DNA from 4 places in the Aeromonas salmonicida genome. Region 3 is predicted to be linked to each of the others. Evidence: riboswitches for the same ligand, from Rfam matches in the RefSeq annotation. Region 3 holds a riboswitch; each other region holds the start of a gene.

Region 1 (3,731 bases), 1.2 Mb from region 3:
TGTCTTTCAGTACTACCTGCACCTCGCTGCCGGCGGGCAGGGTCTGGCGGCAAACCCGATAGCTGATGGTCTTGTCCCCTTCCTGGCGGGTCTGGGGTTCATCGCACTCCTGCTGGGTTTTGGTTTCATCCAGCTGCCAGCTGTACTTGCGCCATACGTGGATCTCGCTCACCTGGCTGGCAGCCTGACTGCCTGGCACGGGTTGCAGGCGGAAGAAGATCTGCTCGAGGCGGCCATCCCGCTCGTTGGGGGTCTCTTCCAGCACGCTGAGTTGCTGCCAGTTTTGCGGCTGATATTGCCAAACCTGCTCGGCGCAGCGGCCCTGGGCGTTGAGCTCGCAGCGATCCAGCTCCTGCTCGCTGTGACCCAGTATGATGCGCTCGACCAGCGGCATACGATCCTGGCGCGGTGCGGTCGGGGTGCCGATCAATGGCTCCCAGCGGCCCTGCTCCATGCCGTAACCATAGTCATAGCTGCTGGCCGGGATGGCCTTGCCTGCCGGCACCACCTGCTCGCAGCTGAGGTAACGGATCTGCCAGCCCTGCTCAATCCTGAGCTGCGGCTCGCCGCAGACTTGCTCCGCCAGAGCACTGAGGTCGCTATCGTTCCAGTCGAAGCGGCGATAGACGCGCAGTTGCTGATAGGGGGCATCGTCATTGCGGGCGCTGAGCTCGTAGGTGACTTCGGTGACGCGATCGCTCAGCTGGCGGCTCGATTCACCGTTCAGCCGGTATGCTTGCCAGTCGGTGGGGGAGTAATTGGCCAGCGCCGAGGTGGCGAGCAGGCCCGGTGCTGCCAGAAGCAGCAACCTTGTACCCAGATTGTTCATTTTTATCCCTTTGGATGAGAGTCTGCGTGGTTATCGCGGGCAATGTACTAAGTTCCAAAAGGGTATCAACTCACCAATCAGGCCATATAAATCATTTATTTAGCATCTATCAAAACACATTGAGTCTCATTGGGGGCTGCAGTGATAGCAAGGACTCATCTGCCATCTGGGGGGGATCTAAGCCTCCACGCTGTGAATGTGATCCAGCTCTCGTTTGAGGTTTGCTGTGCCGTGGGCAGGTGTGCCTCATGTCCGAATGGTATGGAGGCTCTGTGCTGGCGATCGCCAGGCGTTTATGTGGTCATGATGCTGTGACCCAGGAAAGGGTGGATAGGGAAGGGGAACAGGTCGAGAGGACGCGGAGCAGAGGGGCAACCGAGACTGACAAGAGGGACGCGACACAAAGGCAACAGAGGTTGCTTTGCCAGTGGCCAAGACAGGCTGCCGACAAACCAATCGGTATGCCGGCCCTGATCCTCAAGCAATCCTGAGCCAGGCTCAGGAGGAAACTAGAGGTAACTGACGGTCACTATGGCCATGCTATTGCTGCCTTCTGACAGCTTGTAATTCAGGGTGCCATTGATGGCGTTGAGGCTGCCAGTTTGTCGCAGGCTGGCCAAATCCAGGGTTTGGCGCTGTGCGCCGGAATAGCAGGTCACGCTGTTGTCAGAAAAGTCACAGGGTGATTCATAAATGGTACCAGTCAGGGTCACTGTGCCATCGTAAGCCGACGCGGTAGCGGGCAACAGTGCAGCACCAAGCAGCAAGGCGGTGGCGGCTGAGGAGGCGCAACGGATAATGCTTTTGCGGACAGAACCGGTGGAGGGGATGCAAGTGTTCATTTTATGTCCTTTTCGTCACATGTCGTTGTACGAAAAGGGCAACGCAATCAAAGAGAATGGCATTCAGATCATGACATCACTCTTCTCAGTTGGCAGCTCCGCTGTCTTAGGTATCTACACCCTTAGACCGGTGGCTTTGCGTCCCGACCTTTCGATCGGTTTGCCCTTTACTCTATGTCCGGATGATAACACCCCACTTTGAGAAATCAATCGCTATAAAAAAAGATGGGATATAAGTCACACCTCACAAGTGTCGATTAGTATTGGTGGGGAAATATGCCGGTCCCATATTGATGATATTTTATTTCCTTCCAATTAAATTTATTATTATGAATGCCTGTGAAGAGTGAGCCAACAACTGCGGATGTTTTAAAGCCAATGTTATTTGACATGGAAACTTTGAATGTTATCCCTGCCGTGAGAGCAAGGTGTGACCTCTTGTGCATCACAGGCAGCTTCAGATAATCCTGATTGCCTGATTGCCTGATTGCCTGATTGCCTGATTGCCTGATTGCCTGATTGCCTGATTGCCTGATTGCCTGATTGCCTGATTGCCTGAACGTGATCAGAAACATGGCCAGGAGAGTATATTTATCGTGCTCAATGTTGGTTTTTTGTTAATTTGGTTTGTGGTGTGATTAGGTTATTGGTTAATTTAATATCGCCAATGTTCAATACAGTGCTGATAATGGTGTTTTGTTATTTCAATGTGTTCCGTTGCGATTGTAAGTGTATGATTTTAAAGTGTTTAAAAAAAGATTTATAAAAATCAAAATGTATTTGATGTGCATCAAATACGTCGTTAATTTGTTTCCCAAGCAAAGGTTGAAAGCAGTATTTCTACACGGCTTACATGGATATGTATTCGTGCAGATATAAAAGGTAGCGGGAACTGCCTTTGATACGGTCTTCTGCCTTGGCTTGATAAAATTGGACATACACAGAGCAACTGATTGTCTGGCTCATATCTTCACCGGCTTAATGAAGAAAAAGTCATGCAAGAGTAGCTGTGTGGCATATCGTCTCATTATTTAACACTGTGACTCCAGCATGGTTTAGGTAATGAGATAAAACACACGTTAATGTAGGTATAAAGAATGAACGCTAATAAAATTTTGGTTGCTATGGGTGTTGGTTCCATGCTGCTGTGCGGCTCTGCTGTTGCTGCCGGCGGTGCTGGTTCAGGTAAAGTCACCTTTAACGGTGAAATTATCAATGCCCCTTGCTCCGTTGCTCCCGAGTCTGTTGACCAGGTTGTTGAAATGGGCCAGATCAGCACCAAAGAGCTGGTCAAAGGTGGTGAGTCCAACTCCAAGCCGTTCAGCATCAAACTGCTGAACTGTGAAATCACTCCTGATGAAGATGCTGTAAAAGTCACCTTCAGTGGCATCAAAGATAGTATTGATCCGAGCCTGCTGATTATCGGTGGTGGTCAAGCTAAAGGTGCTGGTATCAAGATGACTGCTCCGGGTGGTGCTGCCATTGTATTGGGCGAGCCTACCACTGCCTTCAACTTGGTGAACGGTGATAACGAACTGCCCTTCAGCGCCGTGCTGAAAGGCTATGCCGACCAGACTGCCAACCCGCTGACTGCCGGTGCCTTCACTGCAGTGACCAACTTTACTCTCTCCTACGAGTAATAGTCTGCCTTAACGTGTGATACGGGTTGTGGTGGTGCAAACCACCACAACTTCACACATGGTTTCCCCCACATCGTGCCTTGACCATGAAAACTCCAATGATTGTGCCAGTCGTGTTGCAGGTTGTGATGATGGCAATGCCTGCGTATGCAAATGAAGTAACGGATGGGTTGGCCGAGTCAGGCTGCACTTTGGATGAACAAAGAAAAACTCCCCAGCAACAAGCCAACCATAGAGTACTGAAAGTCAGTGGTTGTCAGATAGAAGGGCGAGTGGATACCTCACTGCCTTTTATATCCATGTCTGTTCATGGTGTCGTGAATGATGAACTGGGTATTGTCAGTGATGGGAAATATCACAAGGTATCTGGGGAATATTTTATTGTCTCCGATATTGTCAATCGTGATATGGAACTTGATT
Region 2 (3,731 bases), 400 kb from region 3:
CCACCCAGACCGTGACTGCCACCGCTCACCCCCTGCCAGCCGCGGGTGTAATAGGGCACACCCACGTTGATCTTGCCGGCCGCCAGCGCACCGCGGAAGTAGTGGGCCGACCAGGCGGCGTTGAGGTAACCGATACCGCCAAACTGGGCCTGATTGTATACGCCCCAGTGGGAGAGTTCGGGATCGGCATTGTTGTCGAACAGGGCCGCGTTGTGACCGACAAAGTGGTTCCAGGCACCGTGGAAGTCATAGGTCATCAGGTTGACGTAATCCAGATACTGGGTGACCTGGAAGTTCTCCATGCCGCGCAGCAGGTAGGCTGACGCCGGTGAGGCTATGGTCAGCATGTACTTGCGCCCATCCTCGGTCCCGGCATTGTCGAGCCGCGCCCGTAGGGTCTTCATCAGCACCTCGTAGTTGGCAAACAGCTTGGCACGGCACTGGTTGGAGAGCGGGAAGTCGTTGGGGTTGCCCGCATCCTTCATGGAGGTGGGGTACTCGTAGTCCACATCCACCCCATCGAAACCGTACTGGCGGATAAAGCTCACCGCCGAATCGGCAAAGGCGTTGATGCCGGCTGTATTGACCGAGCAGTCGCCCTTGGTGGTGGCGGTGTAGAAGCCGCGGGTATCGGCCCAGCCTCCGACCGAGATAAGGGTCTTCACGTCCGGATACTGCTTCTTGTACTTGGAGATCAGGTTGAAGTGGCCCTGATAGGCGAATTCGGGATCCATCTCGGCGCCCGGCACCCCATCCCAGGTCAGCTTGGTGGCTGCATCATCCACCTTGATCTGGTGACTCTGCTCGTCCACCGCCGCGAAGGCGTAGTTGATGTGGGTGAGCTTGTCCCAGGGGATGTCGTTCACCAGGTAGGCGGGCAGGCCATTCTTGCCAGTGCGCCAGGAGGTGAAGTAACCGATCACCCGGCGGGCGTGGTCATCCCCCATGCACTCGTAACCGTCCGGGCGATAGATCTGGCGAATGTCACAAGAGAGGTTGCCACCTGTGGGCGGCAGCGCCGCCTCTTCCACCTGCACATCGACCTGGGCAGACTCGCCCACCAGATTTTCCTTGTCGGTCGCTACCAGCTTGAGGGCGGCAGCCCCCTTGCTCTGGGGCGTCCAGCTCACCTGCCAGGGGGCGCTGGTATCTTCGCCCACCTTCTTGCCATCTACGTAGAGCTCGACCCTGGCCACGTCATTGTTGGCATCGGTCACATTGCCACTGACCGCCACGCTGCGCCCCAGGGTTACCTTGGCGCCGTTGGCCGGGCTGCTGATGCTCACCCCGGGCGCCTCTGGCGCGACCACGGCGTTGACGCTGAAGCTGGCATCCGCCTCGCTCAGCACAGTGCCATCCTTGTCCAACCCACGAGATTTGAGTTGATGGGGGCCGACACCGGTAGCGACCCAGCTGGCCGACCAGGGGGCCCCGCTGCTCACCGCCACCGGCTGACCATCGATCAGATACTCGACCTTGACCAGGGCGCTGCTGTTGCCGCTCAGGGTGACCGCAAGGGCCACGGGTACACCTTCGTTGAAAGCGCTACCAAGAGCGGGCGAACTGATTGCCAGCCCAAGGCCCGGAGTCGTGCCGCCGTCGTTGAACAGCTTCCAGGCATCGGCCCAGACAGCACCCACACCGGGGGCATAGTGATAGGGGGATGCCCCGCACCAGCCGGAGTAGGGAAATTCTTTGCATTCGTAGAGAGCGCCTGCGTTGCTGACCACATCACCAGCCTTGTAAGCGGTGCCGGCCTGATAGGCGGGATAAGCGGCTTGTGCCCAAGCGGGCATGGCAGCCAGGGCCACCAGCATGGCAAGCCTGCTGGGCCTTAAGGTCTGTTGCATATTGTTATCTTCCTTGTTTTGTCTTGGCATTGGTCACCAGGGCAAAGAACAAGCGCAACCGGCGTGATGGGAGCAGACAACTGGCAATGGACGTGCCACAAACACCACCTTCACCCTGGGAAGCCCCGCTATCTGGATCGACTGATCTGGAGACCGGAGGCATTGCGTCCCGGCATTTCGACCGGTTTGCCCTTTACCTGGGTTCCGTGAGGAACAAGCCGAGTATAGGAATCAACCAGCAGAGTCTCAATCTTCATTCTCGAAGAAAAATATGTGGATGCAAGCCAGATCACACTTTCCCGAGAACAGTGAATTAATGATTTTGTCATTAATTTCATAATGTTAGTCAGGTCAAAAAAACCAGCACTGCCCTCATTTGCATCCCGGTAATGTGCGTTGGCTCACTGGTATGACGTGCCAGAAATGTGACAATGCGCGCCCTTGGTCAAGGTGCCAAGGCTATGGAAACACTGGCAAAAAATAAAAAAGGAACCGTTATGAAAAGAACACGTACCCTGCTGTCGCTGGCCGTGGGGTTTGCACTCGCGTCCCCGTCCGTCCATGCCGCCAGCTTCAGCTGCCCGGCTGACAGTGCCCTCACCCCCATCCCCGTCATTCAGGGCATTGGTGGCAAGAGTCCCCTCATCCCCGATGGCAAGTTCGAAAGTGCGCAGAGCGTCACGGTCAAGGCGGTGGTCACGGCACTTGGTGAGAGTCTCAACAAGGGTTTCTACCTGCAGGATCTGCAAGGGGATGACAATCCCCAGACGTCGGATGGCATCTTCGTCTACCTCAACGACAAAAACTTCGCCAGCAAGTACCCGGACATCAAGCCGGGTGCCGAAGTCTGTCTGGAGGCCAAGGTCGAGGAGTACTACAACCACACCCAGCTCAAGCCGGTCGTTGACAGCAGCGCCCCGCGTCTGCAGGTTCTCGCTCAGGGCTCTGTGCCTGCCGCCGTGCCGCTGCGGGTACTGGAAAACGAGACCCTGGCCCGGGCGCTGGAGCGTCACGAAGGGATGCGGGTACGCCTCGATGCTGACAGCGCGCTCAAGGTAAGCCGCAACTTCAGCTATGACTACGCCGCCAAACGCAACAATCTGGTGCTGTCACACCAGGCACCGCTGATGAAGCCGACCCAGCTGCATGCCGCCGACAGCAAGGAAGCAAAGGCGCTGGCCAGGGCCAACGCCCGCAACCGGGTATTCCTCGAGTCTGACTTCAAGGCCGCCGATGGCAAACTGCCCTGGCTGCCAGGCTGGGATCCGGAGCAGGGTTATCTGCGCATCGGCGATGCCCCGGTCAATCTGGATGCGCTGGTGGGCTACAGCTACAACGAATACCGGTTGATAGTGCCGCAGGATCAGGTGATCACCGCCGGCGATCTGCTGCGCACCGGCGATAACGATCGCCAGAGCGCACCGGCCCGTGCCGATGGCACCGATTTGCGTATCGGCAGCTTCAACGTGCTCAACTACTTCACCAGCCACTCCAGCGTGGGGGGGGGCCTCAATGTGCTGTGCAAGGATCAGGCGGATGCGGACAGCGCCAAGGGCTGCAACCGCGGCGCCAAAAACCTGGAGGACTTCCAGAAACAGCGCGCCAAGATAGTCAACGCCATCACTGAGATGGATGCCGATCTGCTCGGCCTGATGGAGATGGAGAACAACGGCTTTGACAGCCACTCAGCCATCAGTGATCTGGTGCAAAGCCTCAACGCCCAACAGAAGGAAGCCGACAAACAGTACGCCTTCGTGGCCCTGCCCAAGGCGCTGCTTGGCGACGAGCGCTTCTTCGGCGGCGACGCCATCATGGTCGCCATGATCTACCGACCCGCCAAGCTGACGCCGCAGGGGGATGCCAGCGTCATCACGCTGCCGG
Region 3 (3,731 bases):
CTCCTTTTTGGTGAAATGCCAAGTCATTCACATTTTTTGGCAAATGATGCGCCGGGATGCGCACAACCACGCTACCAAAAGCGACGGTTTCTGTCTGCTGGCTATACTGGTTGTCAAAACACTCAATTAGCATTCAGTCACCACAAGTTATTGAAAGTTAATTAAATGTTAATAACGAAATAATCAGGGCCATCGTCATGTCTGGCCACAGCAAGACCCACAGGGAAATCAGGGAGACCTTATGTTCAAGCTTGGTGATATCGCCGTGAGCCGCAAATTGATGTTGCTGCTCTCACTGGCGCTAGTCGGTTTCATCGCACTGCTGCTTATTTCGGCCAGTGCCTTGCATCGCAATCTGATGAGTGAGCGGGAGGCCCGGCTGCAGGCCGTGCTGGATCTCGCCATGAGCCGCATCCAGTCACTCGCCACCACCTTGCCCGCTGCACAGGCTCAGGCAGAAGCCAAGGCCATGCTCAACAGCATGCGCTTCGATGGCGACAACTATCTGTTCGTACTCGATGAAACTCGCCACGTTGTGGTACACCCCGTCAAACCGGAACTGGTTGGCCAGCAGATGGGCCAGAGCGGCACCGAGACAGCCGGGGATCACTGGCAACGCATGGTGGAACTCGGCAAGGGGGGCCAGCATGGCCGCCTTGAATACCAGTGGATAGGACCCTCCGGTGATGCCGCCCAGAAGATGTCGCTGGTCGCCGGCTATCAGCCCTGGGGCTGGATCCTGGGCTCGGGCGTACTGCTGCAGGACATTCAGGCCACCATCTGGTCCCAGTACCAGCTGATGGGCGGCGCCACCCTGTTGGTGATCCTGCTGATGGGGCTGCTGGGGTTTGCCATCAGCCGCTCCATCGTCAATCCCCTGGCCGAGATCAAGCGAGCCATGCAGCAGGTGGCGGCCGGGGATCTGGTGATCAGCATACCGGTACACGGCAAGGATGAAATGGGGGTCGTCGCCGCCTGTACCAACCAGGGGCTCGACGCCATTCGTCACGCCCTGATCGAGGCCAGCCAGGGGGCCCGCAACGTGGCAGATGCCGCCCTGCGGATCGCCTCCTCGGCAGAGGAGACCAATCAGGCGGTCAACAGCCAGCGGGATCAACTCTCCCAGCTCGCCACCGCCATGAACGAGATGAGCGCCACCATTGCCGATGTGGCGGGTCACGCCGAAAATACCGCCCGGGATACCCAGGAAGCCACCAGCGAGGCCGGGCTGGGCAACCGTGACGTGCATGCCAGTGTCAATGGCATACAGGCGCTGGCCACCGAGGTGGAACAGGCCACCCAGCAGGTCAATCAGCTCAAGGAGGGAGTGATGCAGATAAGCGAGGTGACAGCCGTCATCAGCGCCATCTCCGAGCAGACCAACCTGCTGGCCCTCAACGCCGCCATTGAAGCAGCCAGGGCCGGGGAACAGGGACGCGGCTTTGCCGTGGTCGCCGACGAGGTACGCCAGCTGGCGAGCCGCACCCGCCAGTCCACCGAGGAGATACAGAGCACCATAGCCCAATTGCAGCAGCGGGCAGTGACCGCCGCCAGTGCCATGGATGCCAGCCGCAAGCTGGCGGAGAGCAGCGTCAGCCAGTCCGAAAAGGCAGGGCAGGATCTCTCCCTCATCGTCAACCACATCCAGCATGTGAGCGACATGGCGATCCAGATAGCCACTGCGGCGGAACAGCAGAGCGTGGTGGCCGAGGATATGAACCGCAACGTCAGTGGCATCAATGATTCGGCACAGGAGATGTCACAATCCGCCACCTATCTGGCGAAAGAGAGCGAGCTGCTGGCAGACCTCTCCCGCAGTCTGGATGAGCGGCTGTCGGTGTTCAAACTGGGCACTGCCATCGATCAGACCCTGGCACAGCGGCTGGCCCCGCTGCATCAGCAATCACATCAGGCCGAACGCCCCCGCGCTCGCCACTGATCCGTCTTGCTCTGTCGCAATTCATCCTCTGCCAGCCCGCTGGCAGAGGATTTTTTCATTGATGAAAAATGTCGAATTTTTGCATTTTATCGACATGATGGGCGACATTCAGCTTAGCTTGCCGATTAAATACACCATTAAAAACATAACGTTAAGTTTTAGCTCTACTCCGATGAGTCAAGCTGTAAACATTTACACTTAATTAACTAATCAAAATTAGTCATGATGGTAGTGTCGCAAGACGCGACACCATGACCCTTTATGTAGTCATTTGGCAAACTGGTTGAAAGGCCAGGACGCAAAGCCTCCGGTCTAAAGACATGTCGTCCAGGATAGCGGGGTTGCCACACTCAGGTGTGTATCGGGGAACTCCCCTGCCAACTTGACTGCCCACATCTATCGAACAGAGGAATGTATGGCAGCAAAAATCCAACTCAATCACGTCGCGGCAGCGCTGGCGCTGCTGGCCAGTGGTGGCGTACTCGCCCACGGCTACATCAGCCAGCCCGAGAGCCGCAACTACCTGTGCAACAAAGGTGGCAACAGCCAGTGTGGCGCTGTGCAATGGGAACCCCAGAGCGTGGAGGGCCCCTCCGGCTTCCCGCAATCAGGCCCTCAGGATGGTCAGATTGCCTCGGCGGGCAGCTCCCGCTGGAGTGAGCTGAACGCCCAGACCAGCGATCGCTGGACCAGGCGTGAAGTACAGGCCGGGCCATTCGCCATCAGCTGGACCTTCACCGCCAACCATGTCACCCGCAACTGGCGTTACTACCTCACCAAACAGGACTGGAACCCGAACCAGCCGCTGACCCGTGCCGCCTTCGATCTCACCCCTTTCTGCGTGGTGGATGGCAACATGGTACAGCCGCCCAAGCAGGTCACTCACAACTGCAACCTGCCGGAGCGCACCGGTTATCAGCTGATCCTGGGGGTGTGGGAAGTGGGTGATACCAGCAACAGCTTCTACAACCTGATCGATGCCAACTTCAAGGGAGGCACTCAGCCCCCCTTGAGCTGGAGCCAGGGGGGCACCATTTATCCCTCCACCGATCTGGCGGCCGGTGACAAGGCCAGAGCTCTGGTGTTCGACGCCAATGGCGTGCGCCCCGATCTGCAAACCGAGTTGACCATCACCACCACGGAGCAGGGCCAGAAAAACAACTGGGCTCATGCCCTGGCCAGCAAGATCAATACGGAGCAGAGCCAGATCCGCGCCGGTCAGCAGAACGCCGACAATCAGTTCAACCCCGTCTACGGCCAGAACCCCGTCTACCTCAAGGCAGGCAGCGCACTGGAACGGGTCGAGATCCAGCTCGAACAGCTGCAACCGCCGGTGGGCAACGACATCAGCGTGAGCGGTCTGGAGAGCGAATACCTGCTCGACGACGGCAAGGTGACCCTCGACTTCACCATCACTGCCCAGGGGGATCTGACTGTCACCAACACCTTGTATGACCATGGTGGTGTGGCCAGGGGCCAGTCTGCCGCCGACATCAAGGACAGCAGCCAGAGCTTCACCATGCCGCTCACCGGGCTCAGCGCAGGTCACCACCAACTGGTGATCGAGGCCAAGCCAAAGGCGGGTGGCGAAGCCCTGCAGCAGACCCTGGACCTGATGCTCAAGGACTCGGCAGGTGGCGGTGACTACCAGTTCACCTTCCCGCAGGGACTGACCTCCTACACGGACGGCACCAAGGTGTTGCAACCCAAGAACGGCAAGGTCTATCAGTGCAAGCCCTTCCCCTACCGAGGCTGGTGCAGCCAGTGGTCGGCCAGCGCCACCCAGTATGAG
Region 4 (3,731 bases), 1.7 Mb from region 3:
GCCCCAGATGCAGGCCTCGGCTGAGCTTATCGCCCATACCGAGCGGCTGCTGGCCGGGGTGTTTGGCACTTCGTCCGCCCGGTTGGTGCTGGCGTCGGCCCTGCAAGGGCGCAACATGCAGCTCGAGGAGATCGCCACCATAGTGGACGAAGCCTCCGACGTGTTTCGCTTCAACCGCGGCCTGCTGCAGGGAGCCATAGAGCACATGGGGCAGGGGATCTCCGTGGTGGACAGAGAGCTCAAGCTGGTGGCCTGGAACCGGCGCTACATAGAGCTGTTCCACTACCCGCCCGGCCTCATCCAGATGGGGCGATCCATCGAGGAGATCATCCGTTACAACGCCGAGCAGGGGCTGTGCGGCCCGGGAGATATCGAGGCCCAGGTGGCACGGCGGGTCGCCTTCATGCAGCGCGGCAGCCCCCACATCTCGGCGCGGGAGCGACCCGATGGCCGGGTGATCGAGATGCAGGGCAACCCCATGCCGGCCGGCGGTTTCGTCATGACCTTTACCGACATCACCCCGTTTCGCGACGCCGAACGGGTGCTGCGGGAAGCCAACGAACACCTGGAGGCGCGGGTGGCCGAGCGTACCCACGAGCTGTCGGAGCTCAACCGCCAACTGCTGCTGGTGAACCAGCAGGTGGAGCGGGCCAACCACTCCAAGAGCCGCTTCCTGGCGGCGGTGAGCCACGATCTGACCCAGCCCCTCAACGCCGCCAAGCTGTTTACCTCTTCCCTGCTGGAGATGCTGCCGCCCCGGGATGAGACGGCCCGCATCGCCCGTCACATCGACGATGCGCTGGGGGCGACCGAGGATCTCATCACGGATCTGCTCGACATCTCGCGGCTCGAGGCGGGCAAGTTCAAGGCCAAAAAGCTCGATTTCGCCCTGCACGACGTGTTCGACAACCTCAAGGCGGAGTTCGGGGTGCTGGCCCAGGCGGGGGGCATTCAGTTCTCGGTGGTGGAGAGCAAGCTGGCTGTGTACAGCGACGTGCGTCTGTTGCGACGGGTGCTGCAAAACTTCCTCACCAATGCGTTTCGCTACAACCCGGGCGGCCGTGTGCTGCTCGGTTGTCGCCGTCTGGGGGACAAGGTGCGCATTGAGGTGTGGGACAACGGTCCCGGCATACCGCTCGACAAGCAGGAAGCGATTTTCGACGAATTTTCCCGCCTCGATCACTCCCGCACCGCCAAGGAGCAGGGATTGGGTCTGGGGCTCGCCATCGCCCGCGGCATCGCCCTGGTGCTGGGCCACAACCTGACCCTGCGCAGCTGGCCGGGGGCGGGATCCGTGTTTGCCATCACCCTCAATCTGGCGACCCGCCCTGTTGCAACGACGCAAGTGGCGGCGCCCGCCCTGCGGGACAGCCAACTGGAAGGCGTTCGGGTGCTTTGCATCGACAACGAGGGCGACATTCTCATCGCCATGCACTCCCTGCTGGGGCGCTGGGGCTGCGAGGTGGTGTGTGCCCAGAGCCAGGCTCAGGCGGAGGATCTCATCGCCGGCGGTTTCCTGCCGCAGCTGGTGCTCTCCGATTACCACCTGGATGACGGCAAGACAGGGTTGCAGGCCCTGCACATGCTGCGCCTCGCCCATGGCAACGACATTGGCGGCATCATCATCAGTGCGGATCGCAAGAGCGAGTTGCAGGCGCAGATCCGTGAACACGGCTACGGCTACATCAGCAAACCGGTCAAACCGCTCAAGTTGCGTGCGCTGATGAACAGCATATTGCGGCCTGCCAAACTTGATGATGATCACGAAACAAGTAATTCGTCTGATTTTTAATCTCAGCCCCGAGACGTCAAGATCGGCGCTTTCTTACACAACAAAGCGTCTTTTCTTCTCGTTTGGGGCTATTTTCCGATAAAAAGTGGCTTATTAATAACCTGCCAGGGGTTTGCCCTTCCTCGTTTAACTCCTTATATTCAACCGGCGATTATTTTTTGTCGCAAATCAAGTTGTGCAAAAGGCAAACCGGACGAAAGTCCGGGACGCAAAGCTTCCGGTCTAAGGGTCAGCAGTACCTAAGATAGCGGGGCCACCACAGGTTGTTTCGTCCATGGGCCAAGCCATGGCGCGATGTTGTCTGCGTTACCTGTCTGGTTGGCGTTGCCTTTTTCGTTGTTAATTCCAAGAACGAAATAAGGATATTCAACTATGTTAAGTCCAAAACCCTCAGTACTGGCGTTGTTGGTCGGGGGTCTGTGTGCCTCCTCTGCCTTCGCTGCCGCCCCCGGCAAACCCACCATCGGCTGGGGCGAAACCAAGTTCGCCATCGTCGAAGTCGATCAAGCCGCCACCTCCTACAACAAACTGGTCAAGGTACATGCCGATGGTGCGCCGGTCAGTGTGAGCTGGAATCTCTGGTCCGGTGATGTCGGCCAGACCGCCAAGGTACTGCTCGATGGCCAGGAGGTGTGGTCCGGCGCCGCGTCAGCCTCCGGCACCGCCAACTTCAAGGTGACCAAGGGGGGCCGCTACCAGATGCAGGTGGCCCTGTGCAATGCCGATGGTTGCACTCTCTCCGACAAGAAAGAAATTCTGGTGGCCGACACCGATGGCAGCCATCTGGTGCCGCTCAAGGCACCGTTGCAGGAGAACAACAAACCTTACGCCAACAAATCCGGCAAGGTGGTGGGGGCCTACTATGTGGAGTGGGGCGTCTATGGCCGCAAGTTCACCGTGGACAAGGTCCCGGCCCAGAACCTGACTCACATTCTTTACGGCTTTACCCCCATCTGTGGTGGCAATGGCATCAACGACAGTCTCAAGTCCATCTCCGGCAGTTTCGAGGCGCTGCAACGCTCCTGCGCTGGGCGGGAGGACTTCAAGGTCTCCATCCACGATCCCTGGGCTGCCATCCAGATGGGGCAGGGCAATCTCACCGCTTATGACGAGCCCTACAAGGGCAACTTTGGCAACCTGATGGCGCTCAAGAAGGCCTATCCGGACCTGAAAATTCTCCCCTCCATCGGCGGCTGGACCCTCTCCGACCCCTTCTTCTTCTTTGGTGACAAGACCAAGCGCGACACCTTCGTCGCCTCGGTGAAAGAGTACCTGCAAACCTGGAAATTCTTCGACGGGGTGGACATCGACTGGGAGTTCCCGGGTGGCCAGGGAGCCAACCCGGATCTTGGCAATGCCTCCGATGGCGAGACCTATGTGCTCTTGATGAAGGAGCTGCGCGCCATGCTCGACGAGCTGAGCGCAGAGACGGGCCGCACCTACGAGCTCACCTCCGCCATCAGTGCTGGCGATGACAAGATTGCCAAGGTGGATTATCGCGCCGCCCAGCAATACATGAATCACATCTTCCTGATGAGCTACGACTTCAACGGCGCTTGGACCAACACCGAGCTGGGGCACCAGACCGCCTTGTATGACGCTAGCTGGGATCCCGATACCCGCTACACCACGGACAAGGGGGTGAAGGCACTGCTGGGTCAGGGCGTCGAACCGGGCAAAGTAGTGGTTGGCGCGGCCATGTATGGCCGTGGCTGGACCGGCGTCAGCGGTTATCAGGGCAACAATCCCTTCACCGGCACCGCCACCGGCCCCATAGCGGGCACCGAAGCGGAAGGGATCTGGGAGAAGGGGGTCATCGACTACCGTGGCATCGCCAAGGGCAAGATGGCCGGTGACTGGCAGTACAGCTATGACGAAGTGGCCGAGGCACCCTATGTGTTCAAGGCATCCACCGGTGAGCTCATCACCTTTGATGACG

What was found. A riboswitch is a leader RNA that binds a small molecule or an ion and turns the genes downstream of it on or off. The one in region 3 is predicted to bind cyclic di-GMP.
Region 1: linked by a shared signal. The riboswitch ahead of ONZ54_RS19980 (hypothetical protein) and the one ahead of gbpA (N-acetylglucosamine-binding protein GbpA) in region 3 are both predicted to bind cyclic di-GMP.
Region 2: linked by a shared signal. The riboswitch ahead of ONZ54_RS05030 (glycosyl hydrolase family 18 protein) and the one ahead of gbpA (N-acetylglucosamine-binding protein GbpA) in region 3 are both predicted to bind cyclic di-GMP.
Region 4: linked by a shared signal. The riboswitch ahead of ONZ54_RS17735 (glycosyl hydrolase family 18 protein) and the one ahead of gbpA (N-acetylglucosamine-binding protein GbpA) in region 3 are both predicted to bind cyclic di-GMP.

The regions. Positions count from the first base shown of each region.
Region 1 is NZ_CP110645.1:4,286,594-4,290,324, reverse strand. Features, by position in the region: gene ONZ54_RS19985 (collagenase) at 1-829, opposite strand, end outside; gene ONZ54_RS19980 (hypothetical protein) at 1,339-1,671, opposite strand; cyclic di-GMP riboswitch class I at 1,760-1,846, opposite strand; gene ONZ54_RS19975 (fimbrial protein) at 2,769-3,311, shown strand; gene ONZ54_RS19970 (hypothetical protein) at 3,410-3,731, shown strand, end outside.
Region 2 is NZ_CP110645.1:1,009,594-1,013,324, reverse strand. Features, by position in the region: gene ONZ54_RS05030 (glycosyl hydrolase family 18 protein) at 1-1,850, opposite strand, end outside; cyclic di-GMP riboswitch class I at 1,966-2,051, opposite strand; gene ONZ54_RS05025 (ExeM/NucH family extracellular endonuclease) at 2,348-3,731, shown strand, end outside.
Region 3 is NZ_CP110645.1:613,515-617,245, reverse strand. Features, by position in the region: gene ONZ54_RS03065 (methyl-accepting chemotaxis protein) at 242-1,939, shown strand; cyclic di-GMP riboswitch class I at 2,203-2,288, shown strand; gene gbpA (N-acetylglucosamine-binding protein GbpA) at 2,355-3,731, shown strand, end outside.
Region 4 is NZ_CP110645.1:3,824,244-3,827,974, reverse strand. Features, by position in the region: gene ONZ54_RS17740 (hybrid sensor histidine kinase/response regulator) at 1-1,792, shown strand, start outside; cyclic di-GMP riboswitch class I at 1,966-2,053, shown strand; gene ONZ54_RS17735 (glycosyl hydrolase family 18 protein) at 2,165-3,731, shown strand, end outside.